2 linked regions of the Parabacteroides chongii genome follow. Each later gene encodes a partner of the first gene's protein in a complex. Links are inferred from orthologs where the notes say so. Each region holds a gene or a part of one and is shown on either strand. Other genes may lie near its edges. The genes, in order: tsaB and tsaD.

Evidence for each region.
Region 2: the proteins of tsaB (region 1) and tsaD are in contact, whole or in part, in a solved structure (PDB 4WQ4), measured with the Escherichia coli proteins. The link is inferred for Parabacteroides chongii from one-to-one orthologs.

What each region holds. Positions count from the first base shown.
Region 1 is NZ_CP120849.1:5,617,739-5,630,307, reverse strand. What follows is about bases 69-3,049. They hold tsaB (tRNA (adenosine(37)-N6)-threonylcarbamoyltransferase complex dimerization subunit type 1 TsaB), read left to right. Parts: upstream 69-1,201; coding sequence 1,202-1,897; downstream 1,898-3,049. Other genes in these bases: P3L47_RS21670 (ATP-binding protein), read right to left, coding at 1,899-3,049; P3L47_RS21680 (YicC/YloC family endoribonuclease), read right to left, coding at 131-1,003; gmk (guanylate kinase), read right to left, coding at 69-129. Outside these bases: more of gmk, read right to left, coding at 1-68; more of P3L47_RS21670, read right to left, coding at 3,050-3,632; P3L47_RS21665 (HU family DNA-binding protein), read left to right, coding at 4,114-4,503; P3L47_RS21660 (BT4734/BF3469 family protein), read left to right, coding at 4,500-6,581; P3L47_RS21655 (hypothetical protein), read left to right, coding at 6,779-6,994; P3L47_RS21650 (DUF4339 domain-containing protein), read right to left, coding at 7,072-7,392; P3L47_RS21645 (SPFH domain-containing protein), read right to left, coding at 7,423-8,745; P3L47_RS21640 (hypothetical protein), read right to left, coding at 8,751-9,686; P3L47_RS21635 (hypothetical protein), read right to left, coding at 9,688-10,671; P3L47_RS21630 (DUF6175 family protein), read right to left, coding at 10,683-11,630; P3L47_RS21625 (hypothetical protein), read right to left, coding at 11,640-12,011; P3L47_RS21620 (hypothetical protein), read right to left, coding at 12,150-12,569. UniProt on the Escherichia coli protein: Required for the formation of a threonylcarbamoyl group on adenosine at position 37 (t(6)A37) in tRNAs that read codons beginning with adenine.
Region 2 is NZ_CP120849.1:5,173,339-5,185,785, forward strand. What follows is about bases 5,159-8,017. They hold tsaD (tRNA (adenosine(37)-N6)-threonylcarbamoyltransferase complex transferase subunit TsaD), read right to left. Parts: upstream 7,169-8,017; coding sequence 6,149-7,168; downstream 5,159-6,148. Other genes in these bases: P3L47_RS19810 (CinA family protein), read right to left, coding at 5,159-5,611; P3L47_RS19815 (hypothetical protein), read right to left, coding at 5,728-5,967; P3L47_RS19825 (translocation/assembly module TamB domain-containing protein), read left to right, coding at 7,312-8,017. Outside these bases: P3L47_RS19785 (retaining alpha-galactosidase), read right to left, coding at 1-378; P3L47_RS19790 (SGNH/GDSL hydrolase family protein), read left to right, coding at 503-2,239; P3L47_RS19795 (BRO-N domain-containing protein), read left to right, coding at 2,266-3,123; P3L47_RS19800 (MATE family efflux transporter), read right to left, coding at 3,142-4,494; P3L47_RS19805 (Crp/Fnr family transcriptional regulator), read right to left, coding at 4,582-5,136; more of P3L47_RS19810, read right to left, coding at 5,129-5,158; more of P3L47_RS19825, read left to right, coding at 8,018-11,784; P3L47_RS19830 (tRNA-dihydrouridine synthase family protein), read right to left, coding at 11,744-12,447.

The sequences.
Region 1 (12,569 bases):
TCCGCGAGGAGCACGGCTTGTCGCCGAGATAGAGAAATGCAGGTTCAGGTTCTGCTTCAGCAGATAGTTGATAATGGTTGATTTACCTGAGCCTGACGGGGCGGAGAATATAATTAGTTTACCAGCCATATTATAAAACGTTTAATACCTGTTCTTTGATCTGTTCCAGTTCGTCTTTCATCTGAACGACGATCTTTTGCATTTCTGCATGATTGCTTTTCGAACCGAGGGTGTTGATCTCGCGTCCCATTTCTTGGGCGATGAAACCAAGCTTTTTACCCTGTCCATGTCCATCTTTCATTGTGCTGATGAAATATTTCAGGTGGTTGTCGAGACGGTTCTTTTCTTCGTTTACATCCAGTTTCTCTATGTAATAGATCATTTCCTGTTCAAAACGATTCTTATCGTAATCCTGGTTTGCCACCTTCTCAAGGTTATCCATGATACGTGCTTTGATCTTTTCGATACGTTCGCCTTCGTATTCTTCCACTTCTGCAAGTAAGCGGGCGATGTTACCGATCTTTTCTTCAAACAGCTTCTGCAACATGGCGCCTTCCTGGATACGGAAATCACAAAGATGCTTGATGGCCTCTTTTACTGCTGTGAAAACAACTTCCCATTCGCTTTCGTCTACCTCTACGATTTCCGACTTGATAACATCCGGCATTTTCAGTAATGTCTGGAACCAGTCTGTAGGAAGTGCGATATTCAGTTTGTCTGCGATGTCTTTGATCTGGCTGTAATAACTTTCAAAAGCTGTGAGGTTAATCTGAGTAGGAGTATCTTTTCCTATATATTCAATGTAAATGCTGAAATCGACCTTACCCCGTTCGAGCGACTGAAGCAGCTGGCTACGGATTTGCATTTCTTTATCTTTGTAGATAGACGGAATGCGGGTTGATAAATCCAGTTGCTTGCTGTTGAGCGCTTTTATTTCTACGGTTACCTTTTTTGAAGGAAGTTCGGCTGTAACCTTACCGAATCCAGTCATTGATTGTATCATTGTTCTAAAAATTTGTGCAAAGATAAATTAATCAATTGACAATTGACAATTGACAATTGACAATTAATTGAAAAGGTGAATAAAATAGATGTTTTCGTCCGTTCTGTTCTGTTTATTTTATACTTTTGCATCCATTATCAAAAGATTGGCTTTTGACAAATATAATTGTCAATTGTCAATTATCAATTGTCAATTAATATGTCTTGCATTTTAAATATTGAAACATCGACCTCTGTCTGCTCCGTTGCTCTGTCAGCCGGCGGTGAGGTGCTTTTTGAGAAAAGTTCGTTTGAGGGCCCTTCACATGCAGCCTTGCTGGGCGTTTATGCGAAAGAAGCTATTGCGGTAGTGAAAGCGAAAGGGTTGAAGCTGGAGGCTGTAGCTGTCAGCAGCGGTCCCGGTTCATATACCGGATTGCGTATCGGCGTATCGGTAGCCAAAGGATTATGTTTCGGATACGGTATCCCGTTGATCAGCATTCATACACTGGAAATACTGGCTGTTGCTGCTTTGAAACAGCAACCTGCCGACAAAGATACTTTGTATTGTGCGATGCTGGATGCCCGTCGGATGGAAGTATATGCAGCTATTTACGATACAGATTTGAAAGAAGTTCGCGGAACTTCGGCTGATATAGTAGATGCCGATACCTATGCTTCTTATCTGGAAAAAGGCAAAGTTTGTTTCTTCGGCAATGGTGCTGCCAAATGCCGTGAAGCGATCGTTTCCCCGAATGCGATTTTCCTGGATGATATTCATCCGTTGGCGGTTAATATGATTCCCCTGGCAGAAAAAGCATTTGCAGCCGGTCAGTTTGAAGATGTAGCTTACTTCGAACCGTTCTACTTGAAAGAGTTCCAGGCTACGATCGCTAAGAATAAAGTGCTGGGGTAGGTTATACCTCTTCGCACTTTACCATATCCCACCCCCGGAACTGCAATAGCAGCCGGTGGAGGGTTGTCCCTTCCGTCAATTCTTGTACTTTTTTGTCTTCACTATATTGGTATAATTGACTACGTCCTTCTTCTGCCTGTGCTTCAAGCTCCTTGTCGGTTGCATTACGGGTTGCATATTTTAGTTCGAGGATGTAGCTGTGTTTTATATCGGGATAACGCTGTTTGTTTGGCAAAAGGAAAAAGTCGCAATATCCGTAATTCATTTCCAGTTCAGGCTCTACCAGATAATAGGAAGACAATGCCAGGTACGCTTTCAGAAAACCCTGTAAATTCCTTTCCCCTTCCATTGCATCACGTACGGACGAATTTTCATGATAAGCACGTGCAACAGCTTCAAAGAATGGTTTCCAAAGACCGTCGAAAGCAAGGTTGTCAATCAAATCTTGTAGGTAAGATAAATTGACAGGGAATGTTTGCTGGTAGTAATCGCGAAGGAAACCTAAATATTGTTCTCGAACGCAATTATTAGGAATACACATCTTCAGGCGGTCACCGCGTGTACCGCATATCGTGAGTAATCCGTAATAATAGAGTAGGCTTCTGAAATTGTCGTGCTCTGCTATTTTCTCTGCTGGAAACGAGGTATGCAAATCAACAATGATTTCGCCTTTTGCGGCAATCTCTTCGATTGTACTCATACGATTCCCTTCGTGTGCACTATCATGATCGATGCGAGCAAGCATTTTCAATTTGCTGTAATCCGTACGAATATTTTTGTCTACCATCTCATCCGGCGCACGATGTCTCTGTATTTGAAAATTCAGATAATAAAGCGTCATATCACAATTGAACACCCTGTCCTCATTCAAGCTTTTAGGTGCAAAACAATAGTTGTTATACCATGGCTTCATCTCTGTTATCATTGTTTCAATGTCGCCAGTTAACACATTATTCTGATGATAATAGTGGAACATTTCGCGAACTTCCGTTTCGTTAAATCCCATCATGGAGTTGAATGTCTCGTCTGTTGAAATATTCCAGTCGATATTATATCCGCTGGAAAGATCGTCCAGTGTAACGGGACTGACACCCATCATGAAGATACGATCGAACATTCCCTTGAATTGTTTAAAATATTCGCGGTAGAAACCACTGGCATGTGTAAGGTCACGGAACATTTTTTGCCCGTGTTCGCTTAGTATGACATTCGTGAAGTTATCGTATTCATCAATAATAAGGTACAACGGATGATTTTTCTCTTTTGCTTTTATTTCTATGTAGGAAAGTTTAGCCTTTGCGCTTTCCAGGCTTTCTACCGTTGTCTTGAAGTCGGCATCATAGAAAGGGGCATATTCGTGTGCAAACTGGTTAATGATAATACTGCAATACTCATTAAAACTTGACATCATATCGCTTCCCGGCAATGAACATCCTGCCTTCGAGAAGTCGAAATAAAGGACCTGATAGCGGTTACGCTGGTCGGTCGGATGTTTTCCGATCCATAGATCTCCGAAATATTTGTCGAAATTCTTCTGTTGCAAAATGTCATAGTAGGTACGCATCATACTTAAGAACAGGCTTTTCCCGAAACGCCTCGGACGAATGAGGAAAAGATAGCTGGGCATCTTTTCAATAAGCGGCAAATACTCCGTCTTATCCACGAAATAAAAATTATCGTTCCTCATCCGGTTGAAATCGGATATTCCGTATGGTATACCTTTTACTTGATTCATAATGGCAACTTTTTAATAATGAATACAAAGTTAATTTATTCCGGTAAATAAAGCAATGATCGGGAAGATTCCATTATCATATTCCTATCATCTTATCTAAAGTAATTTTTGAAAATAACTATCATACTATCATTATTTTGTTTAACATATTGTTTATTAGTATTTTATATTATGATGGTTGCCGTTTTAAACTATCATTCAACCATCATCAACCATCATTCATGATAAGTGCGTTGTAATACTGAAATCTATAAATAGACAGGTCGGAAATATATTGTCTAAAATGAAATAAACTATTGAAAAACATTGCTTATGTGCTATGTTTTTATTATATTTGTAAGGAGGAAAAGGTGTTGGCCTCCGGGTCTGAATACCCCTGAGACCCGGGTGTGAGCATCGTTCAGATCCGGGTGTAAAATGGGGTAAAATGCCCGTTTTGGTGAAGTTTTCTAGTATTATTATTAAAATAAAGTACCGACCTATGGCACATTTCTATGTAGTTCGCACAAAATCGGATAAGACAGGTCCGATAGAAAAGAAACTGTTTTATGGAGTACCCGTTACGACGGGGCGGGTCACTACCGAGGAGTTGGCGGAAGAGATCGCTGCTCGCTGCTCATTGACGCGCGGAGATGTGCTTGCCACAGTCTGCGAGATGAGTGATATTATTCTTGAACGTTTGAAAGAAGGCTATTCCGTCGAACTGAAGGATATGGGTGACCTGTATCTCTCGGCAGGGAGTGAAGGGTATGAGAAAGCGAAGGATTGTACGCCGCATCGGGTAAAAGCGAAACGCGTCTGTTTCAGGATGGGGGCACGATTACGTAAGGAAATGCAGTTTTTTAAATTTGAAAGATACCCGTTCGAATGAAAGTAAGCCAATATCGTTATAAGAAAGACCAGCTTATGTTGCAGATACGTAGCCTGGAACCTGTGATGGAGATGTTACGCTCAGATAAAATGGGGGTACAGGTGGCTAATGTCCGTACTAGTTTACGCTTTTCATTGCCGGGGCGTACGAACGAGTGGATACGGAAATTGCCTGTGATCGTGTGGGGAGCAACATTTCTGCGGAAAGACGGGAAGGTACAGATGAAAAACTATACCGGGTATATCCTTTTGGAAGTGAACGGTTTGTCCGGTCCGGAAGAAGCCGCATCGATACGTGAGGAGGCGGCTGCCATGCCTCAGACCTTGCTGGCTTTCATTGGATTGAGCGGCAAGTCCGTGAAGATTGTCGTGCCTTTTACGCTGCCCGATGGCAAGTTGCCGCGTAGCCGGGAGAAAGCCGTTCTCTTTCATGCGGCGGCCTATCAGTTGGCGGTCAGGCATTTTCAGCCTCAGTTGAGCAGCATGATCACATTGAAAGAACCGTCACCGGAGCGAGGGACACGTGTCAGCTATGATACCGGGCTGTATTATAATCCGGCGGCGATATCGATCCGAATGGAACAACCGATACGGATGCCGGAGGAAAGCGAACTCCGTATCGTGCAGGAGGTTCCGCTCGATCCGATCGAACGTCTGTTGCCGGGCGTGAAACGTAATACGCAGATTGCAACCCTGTTCAGTATCGTGCTTTTGGAAGCGGTCCGTAAATTTGCCGGAAAGGAGAGTGACGATCTGCATGCATTGTTTACGGAGATGGCACAAAATAGTTGCCGTCTGGGGATTCCCGAGGAAGAGGCGGTAGGGTGGACCTTACGGTATGAGGCTTTGAAGCCGCATGAATTACTGGTGCGGCAGGTATTCCGGGGAGTTTATCTGCTGAAGAAAGCGATCGGAGGTAAATTACCTTTGCCGGAATGTCTTTCGATGGTGATGCAACTGGATGAATTCATGGAAAGACGTTATTTCTTCCGGATGAACGAGATGAGTGGGGAGGTGGAATATCTCGACCGTTCGGTCATACAGTTCGCGTACAGGCCTTACACCCAGAAAGTGCGTAACAGTATTTGCCTGGAGGCTCAGAAAGAGGGGCTGAATGTGTGGGATAAAGATATCGACCGGTATGTATATTCAGATCAGATACCCTTGTTTCATCCTATCGATGCTTTTCTTGCGAATCTTCCGGTATGGGATGGCAAATCGCATATTCGTGAGATGGCTGCGCGGGTTCCTAACAATAACCCGTTATGGAGTGATTGCTTTTATCGTTGGTTCCTGAGCATGGTAGCTCATTGGATGCAGCTGGATAAAGAACACGGAAACAGTACGACGCCGTTGCTGGTTGGTGACCAGGGATGCGGAAAATCGACCTATTGCCTGAACTTGTTGCCTCCGTCGCTTCGTCCTTTTTATACCGACAGCATCGATTTCGGTAATAAGAAGGAGGCAGAACTGGCTTTGCATCGCTATGCCTTGATCAATATCGACGAGTTCGATTCGGTAAAGGCTTCGCATCAAAGTTTTCTGAAGCATGTTTTGCAAAAGGCCGTGGTCAATGCTCGCTTACCTTATCAGAGTACGACGCGCAGCCTGCGACGTTATGCAACCTTTATCGCTACCAGCAATAATTTCGATCTGCTGACCGATCCGACCGGAAGCCGTCGTTTTATCTGCGTGGAGGTGGAAGGTCTGATCGACTATCTCCAGCCGGTCGATTACGAGCAGCTGTATGCCGAAGCAAAAGAGATGTTGCGCCGTGGCGAACGGTATTGGTTTACGCATGAGGAGGAGGCGGCAATCGTTGAGAACAACTGGCGTTTCCAGCAAATTCCGGCGGAAGAGCAATTGTTCCTGCGTTATTTCTGTATTTCAGAGGATACGGAAGGGATAGAACCTTTGCTGGCATCGGAGATATTAGATATAATTGCAGAGAAACAGCCCGGTTTTGTTATTACGAAGAAGATGATACTCAACTTTGGTAAACTTTTGAAGCGAAACAATGTACCTAATAAACGGATGACGCGAGGGACTTGTTATTATGTAAAAGTGGTATGTGATTGATTATTAAATATTTGTGTAAGTTGTGTATGATAGTATGATAGATGCCATGATAGTTAAAATAAACAACTATCATGGCATTAATGTGTTTATAATCAGAGTGTTATTTCTCGGTTATGATAGTATGATACTTACTTTATTGTTTTGATTTATAGATACTTTGTGCAGTCAATATATAAACAAGCAAAAGTAATCCGTCTATGATTAGGAACGCTGTTCGATTGAAAGTAAAGAGTGCCTGGAAAGCATGGATTATGATACCTATCAGGAAGAATATTCCTGAAAAGGTCGTTAGCATAATAGCTCCATTGGTTCTCAATGAGCAACCGATGGTGAAACAACTTGTGATCGATAAGAATATGAACGTGCTGCAAAGAAGGACGATCCTTTGTGTCTCATCCTCACATAGTTCATAGAAACCATAGGATATTAAAGCGCTTATCACCAATGCTATAATGGATTTTACCAAGTCTATTTTCATACGAATGCAAACTTATAAAGTTGAATTTAAGACTAAAAGTTCATTCACCTCTTTGATCTCCTGTGCCGATGACCAAGCGGGTAACCCGGGATGCCACATCAGGGAATCTTGTGTCACTTTTTTATTCTTGATCAACTCGGAGAGCTCCCCGCTTGTCACAGGACCGACCTGACGGTTTTCGATAATGACGTGATATATATACTCCGGTTGTTGCTTCGGTGGCGTATAAGCTGGAGAGGGTGTTTGTTTCAATGTGTTCATCATTTGTTGTGAAAGTGACAATCCCATACCAAATTCAACCAGTTTGTCTATGGTATCTAAATTATGATTCATCGTTTATTCGTTTTATGTTTATACTTTTAGTTAAAGGACTCCCGGTGGTGGAGGGGGAGGTGTGTTCCCGTTGAGTTGAAGCAGGTTGTTCAGTTCGTTTATGTTTTCGAGTGACTCCCAGTTGCTCATACCTTGTTTCCAGACATATGTCTTGGTTGTTATCTGGCCTGAGTTGTATAATCCGATCAATTCTTCGGGATTGAAAGGCCCGCATTGTTGTCCGTTTACAATAACCATATATTGTACGACAGGTGGAGGAGGGGGAGTTTGCATGTTTTGATACATGTCCTGGTTCATTCCTTGTCCCATCATATTCATCATATTAGCCATCTGTCCGCCGACGGCACCTCCCATCATCATACCGGCCATCATGTTTGCCGGATTCATACCTGAACTGTCTCCGGTTCCCATATTCCCCATCTCTCCCAGACTGGCTGCGGCTGTTTTCAGTACGTCTGTTTGCTGATTTAAAGCGTGTGTCCGGATATAATTGCTTTCCGTCTGTAGTTTTTGTGCCCGTTGATGTTCTTCCCGGTTGATACGGAGTGTCTCTTCCATATTGTCGAGGTTGATATTTGTTTGCGTATCGATCATTTTTTCTTCCTGTTTACCGGCAACCTGCTGCAAACGTTTATATTCGTCGTTTTCACGATTTACCTGGATGGAACCTATGTCCGCCCTTTTCAGGTTGATCCCGAAATCGTCATAAAACAGGGGTTTCAGCTTCTCTTCGATAAGCGTATTGACTTCATCCAACTTCTGTTCAATTTGTAGGACCGGAATACCGTATTCTTTGGGTGCTTTGGCTATGGCACTTTTTACATATCGGTTGATTGCTGTTTTGACCTGTTCGTGGAAATCATCCAGATTGAATGCTGCCATCCTGTTGAGTTTGACGAACTGCCTGTAATCGGCGATATTGAAGATAAGTCTGCCTTTTACTTGAATAGGAGCACCGAAATTTTGGAAACGGTGATCGTACACCATAAAATCGGGGATATAAAAGGGTATTTGTATATTTCCAGCCAGATTTATGAAATATATCTCTGCCTGGAAGGGGGAACTTCCGCCGAAAGCGAGTCCGACGATGCTGGTCAGTATCGGAAAGTTGGCGGTTTTTATTGTTTCCTGAAAAGGACCTTCTATAAAATCCTGCATAGTCCCGTTGTTTTGCTTGTATACGAAGACTGCTACTTCACCATCTTTTACCTGCAAACTGCTACCATAACGTATGGCATTTTCTTTTTTGCTTTTTTCTCCTGTCGGGCTCCATTTCCAAATCAGGAATTCTTTCTCATCGCAACGGATAGTATCCATGATACCACCTTCTTTGTTATTTCGGAATAGTCCCATATCGATTATTTATAGATTAATTTTTTCAGTTTATTGAAGTCGGAAGGATAATGTAGAGAACTGCATGTCTCCAAAAAATCGATGGCTCCCTCTTTTCTGTTGTTTTTTAGTTGATCTTCGATGATGATTCGGGCACAGCTATAATCGCCCCTCTTTCCCATACAATGCAGCAAAAAGAAAGAAGAAGCCTTTTCCCATTGTTGTTTTTGGGATAAGTGATGGATAACCTGTGTTCTGATATTTTCTCCCTCGTCTATACTGTTCTTTTCTACATCCGGGTAGATGGCGATCGCTTTGTCATATTCTTCCTGTTCCAGATAAGTGATGATCGAACTTTCTTCAGGAGGCAGGTCGGCGGTTGCTATAAATTTTGATAGGGAGAAAATGACAGATCCGGTTACGATCAGGATACAGATGATACTGATGACACCAAGCGTATTATATTGGAAAGCCTGTTTCCGCCATTCTTTTTTAATAGTATCCATTTCCTGGTCCAACGTCAGTGATAACTCCTTCACCTGTTTGTTTTTACCGAAATGGGTATTGGCTTGCCGGCGGTATGTTTCGTAATCGGCTGTTATCAAGTTGAATTGACTGGAGGCTTCATTTTTCTTATTTCTGAACTTTTTTATAATGGAAAAGATAGATAAAAACAAGAATAATGAAACAGCGGACCAAGCCATTATACTCATACTCACAGCCGCCAGTACGAATAGCTGAATGGTAAGGATGATATAAAAGATAAACATATATTTTTTTATACCGGTGAATACAGTCGGTTTATCCTGTTGTTTGAGCTTATGCAGACAACTTTCCATTTTTTCGACCAGTTGTTCCAGCAGGTTGCCTGTATTATCTGTTTGGGTCGCTACGTAACCGCAAACCGGGCAGACTTTCGATAAAGCCGGCATCGGCTCTTTACATACGGGACAATGTTCCATATTAATTGAATTTAGAGATGAACCAGTTATTGATACTTTTCATTAGCGAAGGTTTGTTTGCTTCGTTGTTTGCTATTGCGATATCTCGGGATGCGTTGATTGCCATTTTTTGTAAAGCCACTTCGTCATCGTGGATACGGCGTGCCTCTTCTTGTTTGGCCTCGTAATGTTGCATCTGGCTCGTAATAGCAGCACGCTCAGATGCGTCGATGGATGATTTAATGCTGTTGATCAGGGATGTCGCTGTTTTATATCGGTCGCTTAACGGACTGATATCTGCCAGTAACTCAATGGCTGCCGGATATTCACGAATGGCAATATGTCCTTTAGCTTCTTTGAGTAATTGGTCGGCCTGGTGATTGGCATATTGTTTGTAAATAATTTTTGTTTTATTGGCGATGGCCGGATAACCTTCTACCGATTCCGGTACACCGGCAAGAAGGTTTAAAGCGTCTTCGTAGAAGCCCTGAGCAGCAAGTGTTTCAGCCTGTTTACTTAATGTTGGGATGCGCATTTTGTAATAATCTGTAATCCTGTTTTTAGTTTCTTCTATAAATGCCGATACTTTTTCAGAACGGGGATTGATACGATTTATCGCCTGTATCAGAGCTTTGTGCTCCTGCTGGTCAATACCTTTGCCTGGAAATACGATTTCACTGATAATAGTTTGATCGAAGACATCCACTACATAAAATGATATTTCCATGCTGATCGAGAACATAGGAGGGGCAGTGGGAGTCGCTTCTTTCGTGAGAATAGTGATGTTAGGAGTTAATACAAATCTTTCGGAATAAGAGGCCAGTCCATTCATTGTCAACATTTGCCTTGCTTTCAATTCCAATATCTTTTTTACTCCGTCAGCTACGGGAAGTTCGGTACTGACAAGCGGGGTAATGTCTATCATGTCTTTGGACGACAAGGTTTGCTGCGCCCATCCACTGAGGACAGATGCGAGTAATAACAGGATTGTTTGTATTATTTTCATGATTACAGGTTTTATTTTTCACCGATGATTAAAAGACTTTCTCCTAAACTTTTCAGAACGATTTTGCCTGGTATCCTATAAGGATCCTTTCGCAGATATTTGCGGAGAGAGTTTGTGAAATCTCTTGTATCCATAGCTCTTCCGTCTTCATCATATAAGGGGATACGGACTTGGCTGAAACGTATGTGTGTCTCTGTCGCATCATCAATGGAATAACGTCCTTTGACTGTGTTGTCGGTCATCCAGTTTTTTATAATATCGTATAGTTCATCATCTCCGAATTCAGATTCAAAATCGACTTCGGAGTTTTCGAACAGTTTGATTTCGACGATTACTTCCCGACCGTTTTCAGCCATGTCTTCGAAGTGTTTTTGTAGTCTGTCTGAGAAAACATTCATATTCGATTGGACTGCTTCTCTGAGCATACTGGCTATCTCGGCTGAAAACGAAGGATTACCGACACCGTTGGAACCGGCTATTTGTTTATTTGTAGCAGCGTCCATTCCTCGTAAATCATACGTGATCGAGGCTTCCGGACCGGACCAGTTGATCGTATAATCAATATCCAGAATGATATCAGGTTTCGCTCGTTTTCTTATTTGGTCGAAAGGACTTTCACTGATTGTCGATCCGGATTTACTTGTTATTAGTTCGTCCTCGGCTTTGCTTGTTTCCAATTTTTTCAGTGTGGCTTCCAAATCTTCCAATTCAAATCCACGGTCTTTCATTAAATTATTAATGGTAGAGATAACAATCCTTAAGTCTTTGTTTTTCACTGCTTCATTATAATTGGCGACTTCAGAAACGAGACCTTGGTCATCGTATTGAGTCATGCAATGATTTTGCCGACACCAACTATCGCTGGGGATAACCATCAATTTTGGTTTTCGCGCCTGGCCATATACTGCTAATGAACTGATCCAAAAAACGATAAATAATATGTGTATTTTTATATTCATGATTGTTTTTTATTTTAGTATACCATCTGCTTGTAAGCGTCTTTTTAGTTCGGAACGAAATACACGCACTACAATTCCGTATTTAAGCTGATTTTTATTTGCCTCCTGAATGCGTGTGGTTCTGCCGTTTTCTTCTCCGGAGACAAAGGTTTGATATGAACCTTTGTCCTGAAAGAAGGCATTGAAATAATCCTCGTATTTGTCTGCCGCATTAACCTCAGTTAATAAAGGTTTGACAGAGCATTTTGATTGCCCGTCATGTATTCCTTGGAAAAGAATATCATGTATAGCATTTTTTTTCGCTTGTTCTATTGCATCTTTTTTGTTTTTTCCTGTTCCCCATGCCCGAAGCGTTTGGGAGCCGTCTAATTCGACTCCCAAACATTCGGTTTTATAAGTGTAATAAGAAGATGTCACCGTCTGCTTATTATTACAGGCATTTAGAAAAAGGAGACATAAGAAGCATAAACTTATTTTTATAAAGTTGGATTTCATACTATTCTTTCTTGTGTTAATTGATTAGAATATATTGCCTCCCAGTTTACTGATAATACCGGCTTCTTCCAAGTCTTTCCTCAGCTGACTTTCGGATATGGATATAATCATTCCCAGTCGATATTCCTTCTTGGTTATTTTAAGGTTTTTGACTGTGTTTCCCAGCACGGATGCATATTTGCTATAATCTCCATTTTCAAAGAAGGCATTAAAAAAATCGCTTTTGGCCTGTCTGATTGCATCTGATACCATAGGGGCGACCCGTTCTTGTTGAGGACGTGCGTAACCTTTAAACAGAATGCCTTCTACTGCGTATCTTTTGAATTCTTCGGTGGATAGTGTCGCTTTAGTCGTATTGATCCATACTTGTATCATATAAGTGCCAGATACTCCTTCTGCTCCGCTGTATTCGATGTCATACCCGATAATCGGTTCTTTCTTTTT
Region 2 (12,447 bases), 450 kb from region 1 along the record:
ATAGGCCATACCGTCGTTATACAGGCGGAACACGATACTGTAATCGCCACGGAAAGCGATCGTCATCTCATTATATATATCGCTTACTTCCGATTTCTTATAAAACGGCGACGGGATCGACTTATCGACGGAACCTTTCGTCACTTTCGAAACTTTAGGGCTGTTACCTCCCAACACTTCGCCGGTCTGTAAGGTCATAGATATGGCAGAAGGAGCCAGCACCTCCGTCCCGTCATGGTTCAACGAGAACTCTACATTATCTCCAACCGTCACAACAGTGTGCAGTTTCCTGTCGGGCGACTGCAACTGATAACTTTTCTGAGCCAATAAAGGCATGCTTCCCAACAACAGGAAAGTAAGCAATACTTGTGCTTTCATCGTATCTGAATTTTTGTTTTTAACTGAGGCAAATATACACGAATAAACGAAAACAAAAATTCTAATATTGTATTATCTTTGTCAATATTGTATCAAAAAGCATTGTAAACAAATAGATCGACCTATGAAAAGACTGTTGAGTATCTTTATTCTATGTATGGTATGCCTCTCTGCCGGGGCAGAATGGAAATGGCAGAATCCGATGGAGGCAAGTTTCCCCGTAATTCAGAACCAAGGCTGGCCTGATGAGATCGGACAGACCTATGTACGCCTGCCCGACCGGGCAAAGGCGGAAGTCAGGGAACCGGTTTGGAACCTCTCCCGCAACTCTGCCGGACTGGCTATTCATTTTTATTGCAACTCCCCCCAAATAACCGTACGTTACCAGGTAAGCGGTGGGTATGCTATGCCGCACATGCAATCGACCGGCGTATCGGGGCTCGACCTGTACAGCATCGACAGCGAGGGCAAGTGGAGTTTCTGTTTCGGTAACTACTCATTCGGAGATACGATCCGATACAGCTATACAAACCTGGGACAAGACAAGTTCCATAACCGCGGGTTTGAATACAGGCTCTACTTACCTTTATATAATAGTATCAAATGGATGGAGATCGGCACACCGGAAGGAACCGAACTGACTTTCATTCCCCAATCGCCGGAGAAGCCGGTCGTTCTTTACGGTACTTCCATCGCACAGGGCGCTTGCTCCTCACGCCCCGGCATGGCGTGGGCAAACATCCTGCAACGTTCGCTGGACTATCCGTTGATCAATCTGGGATTTTCAGGCAACGGGCAACTCGAAAAAGCAGTCCTAAACTACATCGTTGAGCAGGATGCCCGCCTCTACATCCTGGATTGCCTGCCCAACCTCACACAAAAAACCAATGAAGAAGTAACCGCCCTGGTAATTGCCGCCGTCAAACAAATCCGAGAAAAACGAAACGCTCCCATCCTCCTGGTAGAACATGCCGGATACAGCAACGCTCCCAGCAATCGAGGACAATACGAATTATATACCCGCCTGAACGCCGCTTCGCGCAAAGGATACGAAGCCTTGTTGCAAGCAGGTGTCAAAGACCTGTATTACCTGACACATGAAGAGCTGAACTTTCCGCCCGATGCCTGGGTAGACTATGTACACCCTTCCGACCTCGGAGCCACCTACCAGGCCACAGCCGTTGAAAAGAAAGTACGCGACATCCTCCGGCTGCCGGTAGGCGACCGCCCGACGACTCAGCCTGTTACCCAACGTCGCGAACCGAACAATTACGAATGGCAGACCCGCCACCGCGACATCCTGAAGCATATCGAGCAAAACCCACCCAAAGCCGTCATCCTCGGCAACTCGATCACTCATTTCTGGGGAGGAGAACCGGCAGGACCGAGAAGCAACGGTGCGAAAAGCTGGAAGAAGATCATGGAACCGGCCGGATTCCAGAATCTGGGATACGGTTACGACCGTATAGAGAACGTACTTTGGCGTATCTACCACGGTGAGCTGGATGGATATGAAGCGGATAAGGTTGTCCTGATGATCGGAACGAACAATATGGGAATCAGCCCGGACAAAGATATTGTAGAAGGTCTGCGTTTCCTCATCACAGCTATCCGTAACCGCCAACCGAAAGCGACGGTTAAAGTGATCGGTATCCTTCCCCGCCGGGAACACGAGGATTGGGTGAAAAACATCAACCTGCAAATCCGCACAATGGCAAACGAGGAAAACTGCCTGTTCAGCGATGCCGGAACAACCTTGCTCCTGCCCACCGGCAAGATCGACGAATCGCTTTTCAACGACGGCCTGCATCCGAACGAAAAAGGGTATCAGTTAATAGCTAAAACAATAGCCGAGGATTAAAGCAACAGATATAAAGACAGCAAGTTATGACACAGCAAAATGCAATCAAAATCTTTGAAGAAAAAAAAGTACGCACCGTATGGGATAGCGAAACGGAAGAATGGTATTTTTCCATAGTGGATGTAATTGCCGTATTGACGGATAGTGATAACCCACGTCGTTATTGGAGCGACTTGAAACGTAAGTTATCAAAAGAAGGAAGTCAGTTGTACGCTAAAATCGTACAACTGAAAATGCCCTCTGGTGATGGCAAATACTACAAAACCGACGTAGCCACCACCGAGCAACTTTTCCGCCTGATCCAGTCTGTCCCTTCGCCTAAGGCAGAGCCTTTTAAACTCTGGATGGCTCAGGTAGCAAAAGAGCGCCTTGACCAGATGCAAGACCCGGAATTATCCATCGAACAGGCTATGACCGATTACAAACGTTTGGGCTATTCCGACAATTGGATCAACCAACGTCTTAAAAGTATCGAGATACGTAAAGACCTGACTGATGAATGGAAACGTCACGGCCTGGAAGAAGGCGTACAGTTCGCTACTCTTACAGATATTATTTATAAGACATGGGCGGGAAAAACGGCAAAAGAATACAAACAATTCAAGAACCTAAAGAAAGAGAACCTGCGTGATAACATGACTAACAAAGAATTAGTTCTAAACATGCTTGCAGAGCTTTCAACGAAAGAGATCTCGGAAGCCATAGGTCCAGACTCTTTCGATGAGCACTCTGAAGTAGCCCGACAAGGAGCTACAGTAGCACGCAACGCCAGGTTGGAGCTGGAGGAAAAGACAGGACAGCCAGTTGTCACCCCTCTTAATGCCAAAAATATTCAGTCTTTGCAACAAGACAAAAAAGAGAATGAAAAGACTGAAGAAGAGTAGGCTGCCAGTATGTCAACCTTATCTCTTTAACGACCTGCGCACCAGCCAGTAAGAGACTGACAACGTGCAAATCTCAGCGATCGGTATATCATACCAGATGGCGTCAATACCGAATACAGCGGGGAGGACAAGTATGCCGATTCCTACGAATATGAGTCCTCTCAAAGCTGATATAATGATCGAAATCTTCGCATTCCCGATAGCCGTAAAATAGCTGGATGCCAGGATATTCAGACCACACAACAAAAAGGCAAAACAATAGATCGAGACACCTCGCGACGCAATAGCAAAGGCCTCGTTGCTGTGATCGTTGAAAAACAATCCGATAATCTGTTCGCCGAACAATAACAATACCAGGAACAAACCGATCCCGATCGCGGAATTAACCCGCACGGCAAGTCCCAGGATCGACTTGATACGTTCCTGCTTCTTCGCCCCGTAGTTATATCCTATAATAGGTATGATACCATCCGATATCCCCAGGAATATGGTGGTTCCGATAAACAGGATATAATTGATTGCCGTAAACGCCGCCACCCCACTTTCACCCAGATACTTCATCATCGTGATATTGAAGAGGAAAACGGTAATTGCTACCGACAGTTCAGACATACCCTCCGAGGACCCGTTATAGAAAGCATTCCATACCAGCCACCAATTGTAGCGTCCACGTTGGACGGCAACGACTTCGTGACGCGAAAACAACCGGGGCACATTCAGGCAAGCACCGATCGTAAAGGCAATACCGGTCGCCAGTCCGGCTCCCATCATGCCCCAACCCAATACGGCAACGAACACGAGGTCGAGAATAATATTCAGGATCACGGTCGTCCCCATGACCGAAGTCGCATACAAGGGATGCCCCATCGCCTTAATGATATAGTCGCCGAAGAACATCGTACACAAAAACGGGAAGAAAGGGACCAATGCCCGGATATATCCTACGGCATCCCCCTGCAACACTGCATTCGCCCCCAGGAAAGAAGCGATCTCTCCCGCAAATAAATAAATCAACAGGCTCACCGCCAAAGACATGGCAATCAGGAACAGGAATACCGAACGCAACGCGTTGTCCGCTTCCTGCTTATCACCTTTTCCCAGACTGATACTGACAATCGTCTGTCCCCCGATGCCCATCACGATGGCAAACGCCGAGATCAAACTATAACACGGTAAGATCAGATTCACACTAGCCAGCGCATTAGCGCCCACAAACCGTCCGAGCACAATCCCGTCGATCACGGACTGGATACCCAGAAATAATAGTCCCGCCACGCCGGGAAGTGCATACTTTGTAAATAACCGGGGAATCTCACCTGTCAACAATAACCTCTCTCTTTCCTGGCGGAAGAGAGCTTTTTCCTTACTCATAAAACAACTTGCTTTTGGTTCCGGCTACAAAGGTAAGGAGGTCTTTTCAGAGAAAAATTACCATAAGATAATTTCGGTTTGCTCTTTTTATTTAGAAGAGGAACGGATACGGCTCAACGATTGCGGCGTGATCTGCAGGTAGGAAGCGATATGTTTCAACGGCACTCGCTGGAACAGATCCGGGCGCGAGTGCATCAGACTCTCGTATTGTTCGCGGGCATCACTCCAACTGTCGTTGATAAAATAGTTCTCATATTCCCGCAGGTAATAGTCGAGCAGCTTCAATCCCCAGATAGCGATATCGTGCGACTGTTCGAAAAGTTTGTCCAGTTTCGTGGCAGGGATGCGGAACAGGACGGTATCCTCCACCATCTCCACGTTATAGACCGAGATGTCGCGGTAAACGAAATTGATCATTTCGCTGTCGCTGGCAAACCATAAGGTGATATCTTTCGTATCCAGTTCGACATATGCCCGGACCAATCCCTCTTTGACGAACCTGACAAACGGGTCGCGGTCGCCTTCCCTCGTCGAAAGTTCTCCTTTCGAGAAAGCCACCTCCTCCATCTCGTCGACCAGCAACCGGATCGCTTCGTCGGACATGGGATAAACCGCCCGCTGTTGTTCTATGAATTTATCCATACTGTTTTTGTAACAAGTCCAATAACAGGGTCAACGCAGCATCCGCCGCCGCCTGTATATTTTCCGCCCTGACCGTTCCGAAATGAAAACAATGTGAGACGATTTCACCTTTCAGGGCTGCGGCGATCCAAACCGTGCCGACCGGTTTTTCCGGGGTTCCTCCGCCGGGTCCTGCAACACCGGAAGTCGCTACAGCACAGTCGCATCCGAGGGTACGGATCGCTCCCTGCGCCATCTGTTCCACCACTTCGCGGCTGACGGCCCCATGCTGGCGAAGACTTTCTTCCGAAACACCCAATACATGCTGTTTCACTTCGTTGCTGTAAGAGACAACTCCCCCGACAAAATAATCGGAGCTACCTGCCACCAGCGTGATCATATTGGCTATCCGGCCACCCGTGCAGCTTTCCGCCGTCCCCATCGACAACTTCTTCGTTCGAAGAAGTTTGCCTAATTGTTCGCTTATTGAATTCATATTGTTTTTATCTAATTGAATGTTACTTTTCTCTTGAAAGAAAAGTAACCAAAAGTTGCCGTCCAGACGGCCAAAGCCCTATCGTTCGGCATATCCAAGCGAGCTTGGATATGCACTCACTTAACCGGGCTTTTCAAGGCTGCACCTGCCTCGCTACTCCGCATCCTACGTTTGCTGTCGATAGGTAAGGGTCGTTCACGAACGACCCCTACGGTAGATGCTCCGGGCGCTCTCTCCGGCTGCTGCGCTTTACGCTCACCAGCTGAAGCCTGACATAGGAAGCAAAGCTTCCTCTTAGAATTGCCGATACCGCCTGTTTTAAAGGTGTCGGTATCGGCAATCCTCAAAGAGCGCAAAGCGCTCTCTGAAAGGCCTCAGCGGGTGAGCGTAAGCGAAGGGGGAAGACGAAGCGGCCCGGAAAAATCCGCTGTCTGAGCGCAGCGAGTTTCGGATTTTTCAAGCGTAGTCTTCACCCGTAGCAGCGAAGCCGGTGCAGCCTTGATCTTTTGATTACTTTTGGATCAAGCCAAAAGTAATTTAAATAACCACCCGTGAGAACGGAACAGCGTCCATCGGACAAAAATCCTTATCGAGGAATTTATAATAACCAGTGATGGCAACCATCGCCGCGTTGTCTGTAGTAAACGCGAACTTCGGGATATGCACTTTCCAACCATACCGCTTCGCATGGTCGAGGAAGGCATCACGCAAACCGGAGTTTGCCGAAACACCGCCGGCCACCGCCACCTCTTTTATATTCAGGTCTTTCGCTGCCTTGCGCAACTTACCCATCAGGATATCGATCACTGTCGACTGAAGAGAGGCACAAAGGTCACGTTTATTCTTTTCGATGAAGTCCGGATCTTCCTGTAGCTTATCCCTCAAGGTGTAGAGGAAAGAAGTCTTCAGCCCGCTGAAGCTATAATCGTATCCCGGAATATGCGGTTTGCTGAAAGTAAAGGCTTTCGGATTTCCTTCGTTGGCCAAGCGGTTCACCACCGGACCACCCGGATAACCCAGCCCCATCACCTTCGCACATTTATCGAAGGCTTCGCCCGCTGCGTCGTCTATCGTCTGCCCTATCACCTCCATGTCGTTATAAGTATTTACTTTGATGATCTGCGAGTTACCGCCCGACACCAGCAAACACAGGAACGGGAACGAGGGAGCATGATCGTCTTCCGGCGTTTCCTTGATAAAGTGAGCCAGTACATGCGCCTGCAAATGGTTGATCTCGATCATCGGGATGTCCAAAGAAGCCGCAAACCCTTTGGCAAAGGAGGTTCCGACCAGCAGAGATCCCATCAACCCCGGCCCGCGCGTGAACGCAACGGCGCTCAGTTCCGACTTATCGATACCTGCACGCTTGATAGCCTCTGCCACCACCGGGATGATATTCTGCTGGTGTGCGCGTGAAGCCAGCTCGGGAACCACGCCACCATATGCTTCGTGAACCGCCTGACTGGCTATCACATTCGACAGCATCACGCCGTCGCGTATTACGGAAGAGGAAGTATCATCACAGGATGATTCTATCCCCAATATTGTTACACTCATACTCTTCTCTCGTTTTTTTGTGCAAATTTAATGAATTCTATCGCGATATTGTTGTAGATTTGCGTTTAAAATATAGTAAAGATATCAGAGGACTCAAATACATAATCATTACCCTACTTGTTTTGTTCTGGATATTCTATGCGATGCCCTTTATCTTGTTGAAGATACCCTACATCCAACATCAGGTTTCCGACATTGCATCGACCGAATTATCCGGCCATCTCGGTGTGCCCGTAAAGATAGGAAATGTGAATATCGAATGGTTCAACCGTTTGGTCCTTGACAACTTATACCTCGAAGATCAGGAAGGTCAGACATTATTCGAAGCCAATCATGTAGCGGCGGGCTTTGAAGTTCTTCCGTTGTTTAAAGGAAAATTCGTTTTCACTACCGTGCGGCTATTCGGTTTTTCCGTCAATCTCAAAAAAAAGACACCCGAAAGTCCGCTCAATCTCCAGTTCGTGCTGGATGCTTTTGCCAGCAGGGACACGATCAAGAAGAATCCGAATATCGACCTGCGTTTCAACTCGATCCTGATCCGCCGGGGAAACTTCCGGTACGACGTGCAAAGCGAGGCCGAAACGCCAGGAAAATTCAACGCCAGACATGTGGCTATCAAAAACCTGAGTGCGAAGATTTCCATGAAGGCCTTCAACAAGGACAGCCTGAACGCCAACATCAAAAAGATGAGCTTCGACGAGGCTTCCGGCCTTACGCTGAATAAACTGTCGATGAACGTTATCAGCAACCGCGACAGTGCTTTCATCAACAATTTCGAAATAAAACTACCGGAAACGGATTTGAAAATCAGCCGGGCAAAGATCGACATGCAGGAAGTAAAGAACGCTTCCGAGCTGCTAAACCATGCCCCGTTGGAATTGAATATTTCCCCGTCGCAAATCTGTCTGAAAGACCTCTCTCCTTTCGTCCCGGCTTTCAGCAACTTCACTGAGACCATCGAATTATCGGCAGAAGCGTCCGGCTCCGTCAACAATATCAACCTGCAACGGCTGACAATCCGTTACAGCGACAAGATGCTGTTTATCGGAAAAATGGACCTGAAAGGGATCAGCCATCCAGAAGATGCCTATATCTTCGGACAGGTAAACAAGATGTATATCACGACCGACGGACTGGCGGGCCTGGTAAACAATTTCAACAAGAAGCCGGTCGTGCTGCCCGATCCTATCGTCAGGTTGGGTACGATCAATTTTACCGGAGAGATATCCGGCTTCTTCGATAACCTGGTGGCGTTCGGAAAGTTCTCTTCGGCGATCGGTTCGGTGCAGACCGACATGATATTCGGTACAGACAAAGAAAACAATGTTGCGGCATACCTGAAAGGACATATTTCTACCTCCGGCCTGCATCTGAACGAACTGTTCAACGATGGCAACCCTTACGGGAACACCCGCCTGAGCATCTCGCTGGATGCCAAACGCTACAACAACAGCAGTTTCTTCGGAAATATTAAAGCGAACATCAACGAGTTCGAGTTCAAAAAATACAAGTACGAGGATATCCAGCTGTCCGGAAATTTCAAAAAGAACAGCTTCGACGGCATGGTACAGGTGAACGACCCGAACGGGAAGTTGCATGCCCAGGGTATGTTCCGCCACGAGGGGAAGAACTCTATGTTCAACTTCACCGCCAATTTGGAACATTTTCGTCCCGACAGCCTCAACCTGATCGACAAATATGAATCGCCGGATATCTCGCTATCCCTGAATGCCGATTTTACGGGGAATAATATCGATAACCTGGAAGGTAATATCACGATAGACAGCCTTTCGTTCCTGACGGCTCCAAGCAGCTTCTTCCTGAAAAAATTCCAGGTAACGGCATCCGGACATTCACTGGACCGCCATCTGACTATCTCGTCCGATATCCTGAACGGAGAGGTTACCGGTGCATACTCCTTTACCACGATCGTACCGAGTTTTATGAACACTTTCAAAGGATATATCCCAGCACTGATCAATGCGACGCAGAAGAAAAAAGAAGTAGAAGAGAACAATTTCTCGCTGTTGCTGACAGTAGAGAATACGGAAAAGATATCCGAAACACTCAAACTGCCGGTGACGATGGTCAACCAGGCACGCATCACCGGACACTACAATAACTTGTATAATAAATTCCGCATCGAGGCTTTCCTCCCTAAATTCAAACTGGGAAACTCCCTGTTCGAATCCGGTTACCTGACTTGCGACAACCCGCAGGATAATATCAACCTGCAACTGAGGGCAACCAACTACAACCTGAAAGGACTTCGTAACTACCTCGACCTGAAAGCGGATGCCCGCGACAACCGGATCAATACGCTGATCGGCTGGGCGAACAATAAGGAAAAGGTGTTCCGTGCCGAGCTGTCGGCGTCTGCCCTCTTCACTGAAAAAGAACAGGAAAAGAGGCCTTCTACCCTGCGAACCGATATTTCCGTCAAGGAGAGCCAACTGGTGCTGAACGATTCTTTGTGGACCATCCATCCCTCGAATATTGTAATTTCCGACGGGCAGATAGGTATCCGTAAATTCCGGGTAGGCAATGAGAAACAATCGTTGCTGCTGGACGGAAACATCTCCAAAAATCCATCGGATACGCTTTTGATGGACCTGAAACAGGTCGAACTCAAATACATTTTCGATATACTGAATATCCCGGTATTGCAATTTGCCGGGAAAGCGACAGGTACATTTAATATAAGCGACCTGTACGGCAGTCGTATGCTGAACACCGATCTGGAGATAAAAGACTTCTCATTCAACCAGACACCGCTGGGCAGGCTGAACCTTTTCAGCGAATGGGACGATGAGCAAAAGGGTATCCTGATGCTCGGCAGTATCTATAAGAACGATACGACATGGACCGACGTAAGCGGTTACATCTTCCCGGTAGGACAGAATGCCGGGTTGTCCTTATTCTTCGGAGCCAACGATATCAATCTGGGATTTCTCCACCCCTTTGTGGAAAAGGTGGCTAAGAATATGAAAGGACGGGGTTTCGGAAACGTCCACCTGCACGGTCCGTTCAAGTCGCTGACTGTCGAGGGAGATGCGTATGTGCTGGACGGCGGGCTGGGCATCGAATATACGAATACGTATTATACCTTCTCCGACTCCATCCATCTGGATGCCGGTTCCATCAATATGCGGAACCTGACCGTCCATGACGAGTTCGGTAATCCGGGTATCGTCAACATGAGTGTCTATCACAATCATTTCAAAGATGTCAGTTTCGACGTGAATGTCAAGACAAACAATATGTTGGTGTTTAATGCGACCCGCAAGCAAAATCCGTTGATTTACGGAACAGTCTTCGGTAGCGGATCGGCGTCGATCAAAGGAAATGACAAGCTGATCAACTTCGACATCAATATGCGAAACGATCCCAAAACGGCCATCACACTCGACTTCATAAACAATACAACGGCTGCCGAATATGATTTTATCACATTCGTCGATAAGAAACAGTTAAAGGAATCGATTGCCAACGGGACAATCTCGCCCGATTCCCTGAAAATGGCTGCCACCAACGAAGAAGAAGGTGCTGAAATGCGTATGAACTTCCTGCTCGATATTACACCTGATGCCAATATCGAGCTGATCATGGATCCAATTGCCGGAGATAAGATCACCGGTAATTGCAGCGGAAGCATGCAGATAGAATATGGGACAAAGACTGATTTACGCATGTATGGAAACATGGGCATCATCAAGGGTAACTATAATTTCAGCTTGCAACAGATCATCCATAAGGACTTTAAGATACGTGAAGGCAGCTCCATCGACTTCCGGGGCGACCCGTTCAATGCCACGATGCAAATAAATGCCATTTATAATGTAACTGCCAACCTGCGCGACCTGGATGAAAACCTGGCACTGGAAAGTCCGCGAACCAACATACCCGTCAACTGCGTACTTAACCTCGACGGCATGTTACGCAGCCCAGCTATCTCGTTCGACCTGGAACTTCCCGGTTCAAACGAAGAAATAGAACGTCAGATGAAAGCGTTGGTCGATACGGAAGACATGATGACGCGCCAAATTATCTACCTCCTGGTGCTGAACAAATTCTACACCCCTGAATACAGCCAGAACGCCTACCGTTCGAGCGAATTTAGCGCCGTGGCTTCTTCCGCCATCTCCTCCCAACTGTCGAGCATACTCAACAGCTTGACGGACAAGGTACAGATCGGTACGAACATCCGCACCAGCGATGACGGCATACAAGATACGGAAGTGGAAATGTTGCTATCCAGCCAATTACTAGACAATCGCCTGTTATTCAACGGTAGTTTCGGATACAGAAATAATATGAACCAGGGGAAGAACGACTTCGTCGGTGAATTTGACCTGGAGTATAAGCTGACCCCAAGCGGAGAAATCCGTCTGAAAGCTTACAACCATGCCAATGATATGTATAAGTATCTGAACCGGGCCTTAACGACCCAGGGGGTAGGTGTCATGTTCAGGAAAGACTTCAGTAACATTTCCGAGTTCTTCCGCCGACGGAAAAGACTGCTGCCGATCGTGCCGCTTGCTCCGGCTGATACTATCTCGCCGGCAAAGACGGATACTACGGCTGTAACAACTCCTTTACCGCCTGCTGATAAGTAGATAACTGGTTGCTTTTAAGTATTTTCTTCCGCAAACGTTTTTCTGCGTCCGGCAAGAGGTAATCCCAAAGAGTTTTCATTTTGGCAAGCACCTGGTGCTCTCCGCCTTCAAGTATGGCGCTGTATTTCTCAAATAAAAGTGTATGGAAACGGAACAGTCCGGCTTTCTTTTCCGTGTCCGGCAGCTCCTTTCCTGCCATATATTCCTTCGCCAGCCAGGGGGAAGACAATAAGCCGCGTCCCAACATCACCCCGCTCAACCGGGGATACAAGCGAATGATCCGGTCGATATCGGCCGGACAGTTCAGATCGCCGTTATAGAAAAGCGGGTGTGCACATGCTTCGTAGAAACGGGTAAAGCTGTCCATATCCACATGCCCTTTGTACTGTTGCCGCCCTATCCGGGGATGCAAAGTCACATGTGTAAGCGGCAACGAATCGATAAAGGGAAGCAAAGCAAAGACTTCGTCCGGTGAATCCCATCCTAACCGGAGCTTGACAGAGAAATTCATTTCCGGAAATTCACGGGCTGTCTGCAACAGGGCGGCAGCATCTCCCGTATGAGGCAGGATACCTGCTCCGCGGTGAAGACGCGCCTGCATCGGGAAAGGGCACCCCATATTGATATCTGCCTGCCGGTATCCTTGTCCGAGAAATAAAGTTA